One region of the Blautia sp. MSK18_10 genome, then DNA from elsewhere that is predicted to be linked to it. Evidence: predicted binding sites of a transcription regulator. Region 1 holds the regulator's gene; the other holds the start of a gene.
What was found. Region 1 encodes Rex, which represses fermentation and respiration genes when NADH is low (regulators of the CRP and FNR family bind a similar motif). Its sites were predicted from a motif close to ATTGTTAANTANTTAACAAT; they were not measured.
Positions count from the first base shown of each region.

Region 2: the regulator Rex is predicted to act here: its motif matches at 1,010-1,029, upstream of pckA (phosphoenolpyruvate carboxykinase (ATP)).

Region 1 covers NZ_JAJCGT010000009.1:78,769-82,124, forward strand. Annotated here, with positions in the region: gene LI074_RS06135 (bifunctional ADP-dependent NAD(P)H-hydrate dehydratase/NAD(P)H-hydrate epimerase) at 58-1,557, opposite strand; gene LI074_RS06140 (redox-sensing transcriptional repressor Rex) at 1,647-2,294, opposite strand; gene LI074_RS06145 (ABC-F family ATP-binding cassette domain-containing protein) at 2,555-3,356, shown strand, end outside.
Region 2 covers NZ_JAJCGT010000018.1:38,239-41,594, reverse strand. Annotated here, with positions in the region: gene LI074_RS09075 (PIN domain-containing protein) at 1-721, opposite strand, end outside; gene pckA (phosphoenolpyruvate carboxykinase (ATP)) at 1,181-2,785, shown strand; gene LI074_RS09065 (ketopantoate reductase family protein) at 2,923-3,356, opposite strand, start outside.

The DNA of each region.
Region 1 (3,356 bases):
TTTTCATGTTAATATCTGCAAATTGTTTCACAGATTTACTGCCTCAAAATGAATATTCTATCTTAGTATTTCCGGCAGAAAACAGATGATATCTCCTGCGGTCATCCCTCGCTGCCCTACTGTTTCAGCAGCCAGATCACCTGCCAGCCCATGCACATATACACCAAGTGCAGCCAGCATAACAGGAGAAAATTTCTTTTCTGCTGCCAGATACATACACTGTATACCGGCAAGCACACCGCTTAACACATCTCCACTTCCCGCTGTAGCCATTCCTGCATTACCCGAAATGTTCAAATACATATCTCCAAAAGCATCTGCCACCACAGTACAGGCATCCTTCAGAACGCAAACCGCTCCAGACTCCTTTGCATAATCAGCTGCGGTCTGTGCCAGACAATCCTGGATCTTACCGATTTCTTTTCCGCACAGACGACTCATCTCACCAATATGAGGTGTCAGGATCACATGTTCCCCGATAAAACACTTCCAGTTGTCATGGACTGACAGAAGATTCAGGCCATCTGCATCCAGAATTACTGTTTTTTTACACTCAGCTGCCTTCGCCAGGAACCACTGAGCTCTTTCCCTGCTCTGCGCTCCGGTTCCAAGACCCGGTCCTATCACAAGCACATCACACCAGTCAAGCATTGCCTGGTTTTTTTTCTCATCAAAATCACAGGTGATCATGGCTTCCGGCAACAGTGTCTGCAACGGAATCCTGTTGGCCTCCACGGTCTGAATTCTCACCATTCCCGCAGAGCTTTTCAGAGCAGCTGCTGCACTCAGATATGCAGCTCCGCACATTCCTTCGCTGCCAGCTATAAGAAGAACCTTACCGAAGGTTCCTTTATTTCCATAGGGAACTCTCTCCGGAAGCATTTTCAAATCTTCACGTTCCAGATGATGCATACAGATTTTCTTTCCGGGTATGGAATAGATTCCGATATCCGTAACAACGATCTCACCGCCATACATGCGTCCGGGATAAAAACACAGCCCTCTTTTGCGAAAAGCAAAGGTAACCGTAAGATCTGCCCGGAATGCAATCCCCTTCTCAAATCCGGTATCTGAGTCAATCCCGGATGGAATATCCACAGCTACTTTATACGCAGATGCCCGGTTCATTGTACTGATAAGCTCTGCATATTTTCCCTCTACAGGTCTGCTCAGTCCAACCCCAAAGATGGCATCTACTATAGTAGTATATTCATCCAGATCCAGGTTATGCACCCGGGGCACCTGATAATATTCTGCTGTTTTAAGCTGTCCGGCAGTTTCAGCAGTCATTTTCTCTTCCTTACCCGCAATATAATACCAGGTTCTGACTCCTCTCAACTGAAGCAGTCTGGCAATCGCCAATCCGTCTCCGCCATTGTTGCCGGTTCCGCAGACCACAAGGATTTTCTCTTTTTCTTTATTCTTTAATCTCTGTACAATCTCCTCAACCGTCTTTAATGCCGCCCTCTCCATAAGTACCGGAGACGATATCCCGGCTTTCTGAATCGTATTATGATCCAGTTCTTTCATCTCAACAGCAGTTACAATCTCTCTCATCTGTTCACCTCCTGTTTACAATAACACATTTACATACAAGAGAAAAGCTGTGATCAGATGACCACAGCCTTGTGTTTCACAGTTATCCCTTACATACCTTCATGTTCCTTTCTGTACTCACTCAGGTTATAGGACAAAGTCATAAGACTCTCTGAAAGATGTACGTTCTCTACCATTACATCCTCCGGGGCATCCAGATCAATATGTGCAAAATTCCAGATTGCCTTAATTCCATTATCAATTAAAATCTTTGCCATCTCTTTGGCTTTGTTTTTAGGAAGAGTCAGGATCGCAATCTCAACCTCATTCTCCTTCAGAAACAAAGGAAGATCGCTCAACATCTGAATCTCAATTCCACGAACTGCAATCCCCTCAAGTACAGGATTGACGTCAAAAATACCAACCAGCTTAAATCCGCGCTTTTCAAAATCCACATAATTGGCCAATGCCTGTCCCAGATTACCGGCACCCAGAATAATCATCGGATGTACAGTATCCAGCCCAAGGATCTTACCGATTTCTGTATACAAATAGCGTACATTATAGCCGTAACCCTGCTGACCAAAACCACCGAAATTATTTAAGTCCTGACGAATCTGGGAAGCCGTCACATGCATCTTCTTGCTAAGATCATTTGAAGATATACGCTCTACATTCTCCTCCATCAATTCACCGAGGTAGCGGTAGTACCGCGGCAAACGCTTGATTACCGCTTTCGAAATTTCCTTAGCTTCCACAAATTTTCCCTCCTTAGCTTATCTATGTCAATTATACCCAGATGTTATTTTATTGTCAAATTAAATTTGTACTTTTTGACCAAATATTTCTGTATTTTTTTATCAATTTCATTCTGAAAAATTCCCCGGAATATCATATTTTCTTCCATGCATCCATCCGATGCTTTCTTTTCCCTGGACAAAATCTCTTAAAATGCTTTCAAAAACAGGCATTTTCGATTATAATAGTACGCGGACAAATTACAAACGGAGGAATTCCTATGATTTTATCATGTCAGAATATCTGTAAATCCTTTGGCGAAAAAATCATTCTCAAGGATGCCAGTTTCCATATAGAAGACCGCGAAAAGGCAGCTCTCATCGGCAATAACGGTGCAGGCAAGACGACTCTGCTGCGAATCATTATGCATGAGCTCTCCCCGGATTCAGGAAACGTGGTACTTGCCAAAGATAAAAATATCGGCTACCTTGCCCAGTATCAGGACATTCATGGCCATCATACCATTTACGAAGAACTGATTTCCACCAAACAGCACATTATTGATATGGAGAACCGTCTGCGCTCTCTGGAACAGGAAATGAAAACCACCACCGGAGATGCTCTGGACAGCCTGATGAATACTTACACAAGACTGAGTCACCAGTTTGAACTGGAAAATGGTTACGCTTACAAAAGTGAGATCATGGGTGTATTAAAAGGTCTTGGTTTCACAGAAGAAGATTTCGAACGCCAGATAGAAACTCTTTCAGGCGGCCAGAAAACCCGCGTAGCTCTGGGTAAACTGCTTCTTGCCAGCCCTGACATTCTTCTTCTGGATGAGCCTACCAACCATCTGGATATGGAGAGTATTTCCTGGCTGGAAACCTATCTTCTGAATTACCCGGGTGCTGTATTTATCGTATCCCACGACCGTTACTTTCTTGACAAAGTCGTAACAAAAGTTGTGGAAATCGAAGCAGGAAATATGCGTATGTACAGTGGCAACTATTCTGCCTATGCCCTGAAAAAAGCCCAGCTGCGTGACGCCCAGTACAAAGCCTACCTGAACCAGCAGCGGGATA
Region 2 (3,356 bases), on a different contig from region 1:
TCTGTCCGTATTTGGAAATGATAGATCTGTAAATCTGCTGCTTTCTGTTTTTGTCTTCTGCATTTTTCTCCACAGTTGTTGAAACATAATTTACCACTTCCTTTGGCATGCCTGCCTTGTCGAGAACCGATATCAATTCCTGCTGTAATCTCTTTGTTCCGGCTTTCATGTCAATTATCTTTTGTTTTGGCTTTTTTGTATTCTGATTCTCTGATTGTTTGGCCGACTGCTTTTCAGGTTGTTCATTCAACTGTTTTTCTATTTTCTGATCAGTTTGTTCTGCTACCTGTTTGTCTTTTTCTTTACCGGTCTGTTTTTTTACCTGTTTTCTTGTCTGTACCTGTTTTCCGGAAATCTTCTCGTTTCTGGAAATTTTCACATTTTCTTCTGCTTTCCAGAATTCTATAATATGATCAAAGCCTGTATCCTTGCTGATTACAACAATTTTGCATTCTTCATCCTGACCTGTGCATTCTTTTCCTATCAGATATCCCAGATAAGATCCCAGATGCATATCTGCTGACTGATTTCCTGTCGGTACTTTATGTGTGACCAGTTTTGACTCTCCGTGATCATTGATAATATCAAGGTCTATTTTTCTGCTGTTATCTGTATAAAAAAGATGGATAATATCTGTTTCCCGTAATTTTTCGCATCCTTTGAAGCCTTCACTTCCTACATTTTCATAATCAATTAAATAATAAGTTTTGATAATCTTCATCCTCTCTTTATTTGTTAATGTTCACTCCGTTCACAGTAACCTTTATTTTTCTCTGCTGTATAATACTCTGTCATTTTCAGCCGGATAATTCTTTCCTATTTTAACATGCATCTTTTATCAGCACAACCACATAGTGGCAGCTTTCCTGGTTAGTATTTCCTGGTTGTCTTTCCTGTCTGTTCCAGTCAGACAGAATATTATCATATCCACGAATAGTATTCCCATATTGCCACTATAATAAATTTACATACCTTTTGTGAAAAATGACGGATTTTTCATCAAATTCCAGTTGATAAATCTTTAACAAAATTCAAAAAAAGGCAAAAATCCTGTTGATTTTAAGCGTTAAATATGTATAATAGTAAAAGAGAAGCGATACCCATTCGCTTTTATGGTAAGGTATCTTAAGCCTGTTTAAACAGGCGCTTTCATTAACGAAGAAAAGAGGTTAAACGTAAGATGGCAAAAATCGATTTAAGCAAGTATGGCATTACCGGAACTACAGAAATTGTCTACAACCCTTCTTATGAAGTATTATTTGAAGAAGAAACCAAACCGGAACTGGAAGGCTTTGAAAAAGGTCAGGTCAGCGAACTTGGTGCAGTTAACGTTATGACAGGTATCTACACAGGACGTTCTCCTAAAGATAAATACATCGTTATGGATGAGAACTCCAAAGATACAGTATGGTGGACAACAGACGAATACAAAAACGATAACCATCCTGCAACTCAGGAAGCATGGGATGCAGTAAAAGAAATCGCTAAAAAAGAGCTCTCCAACAAGAGACTTTTCGTAGTAGATGCATTCTGCGGTGCTAACAAAGATACTCGTATGGCTATCCGTTTCATCGTTGAAGTTGCTTGGCAGGCACATTTCGTAACAAATATGTTCATCCAGCCAACAGCTGAAGAACTTGAAAACTTCGAGCCAGATTTCGTTGTATACAACGCTTCCAAAGCTAAAGTTGAAAACTATAAAGAATTAGGCCTGAACTCTGAAACAGCTGTAATGTTCAACATCACAACTAAAGAGCAGGTTATCGTAAACACATGGTACGGCGGAGAAATGAAGAAAGGTATGTTCTCTATGATGAACTACTTCCTTCCACTGAAAGGCATGGCTTCCATGCACTGCTCTGCAAACACAGATATGAACGGCGAAAACACAGCTATCTTCTTCGGTCTTTCCGGAACAGGTAAAACAACTCTTTCCACAGACCCGAAACGTCTCCTGATCGGTGATGACGAGCATGGCTGGGATGACAACGGCGTATTCAACTTTGAAGGTGGATGCTACGCTAAAGTTATCAACCTTGACAAAGAATCTGAGCCGGACATCTACAATGCGATCAAACGTAACGCTCTTCTTGAGAACGTAACACTTGATGCTGAAGGCAAGATTGATTTCGCAGATAAGAGTGTAACAGAGAATACTCGTGTATCTTATCCGATCAACCACATTGAAAACATCGTTCGCCCGATCTCTTCTGCACCGGCAGCTAAGAACGTAATCTTCCTGTCCGCAGACGCTTTCGGAGTACTTCCTCCGGTATCTATCCTGACAGAAGCTCAGACTCAGTACTATTTCCTGTCTGGATTCACAGCTAAACTTGCTGGTACAGAGCGTGGAATCACAGAGCCTACACCTACATTCTCTGCTTGCTTCGGACAGGCATTCCTTGAACTGCATCCGACAAAATACGCAGAAGAACTTGTTAAGAAAATGGAAAAGAGCGGAGCAAAAGCTTACCTGGTTAACACAGGATGGAACGGAACAGGAAAACGTATCTCCATCAAAGATACTCGTGGTATCATCGATGCAATCCTTAACGGAGATATCCTTAACGCTCCTACTAAGAAGATCCCATTCTTCGATTTCGAAGTTCCAACAGAGCTTAACGGCGTAGACACAGGTATCCTCGATCCTCGTGACACATATGCTGACGCTTCTGAATGGGAAGAAAAAGCGAAAGATCTTGCTGGAAGATTCATCAAGAACTTCGCTAAATATGAAGGAAATGCAGCTGGTAAAGCACTTGTTGCAGCTGGTCCTCAGTTATAATTATAATTGCTGAATTAAAGTTAATTATAATTAAATTATAATTTTATTGTCCAAATGAGTACGAAAGGGATGCGAGTAATTCGCATCCCTTTTTCATGTTGTTTCGGTGGTCAAGCGGATATTCGCAATCCGCTTCGCTACAGGGCTCTGAGTTTTTCTGCCACTTTCTCATATGCGGGTACCGGAACGTGATATTCTTCTCCCATTCTTACTACTTCGTAAACTAATCCGTCAATTTCGGACTGTTTTCCTGCCATGATATCCCGCTGCATGGAAGTGGTTGCTTCCGGTGCGAGGTTGGAAAGGATTTTTAAATTTACTTCTGCCATATCTTTCTGGAAAGGAACTCCCATGGCTTCTGCAAGTGCTGCGATTTCTTTTATCATGGTCTTAAAAAGTTCTCTGGCTTCGCCTTCTTTCTGGAAATCTGCGGCAGTTGCGTGGTAATAGAGTCCTGCTGCCCCGATCGGGGATACATAGGAAAATTTCTCCAGTGCTTCACGGCGGATGTTTTCCGAAAGAGTCCCGTCGATATGACTGTCACAGAGGTCTTTCTGAATCTCTTTCAGTT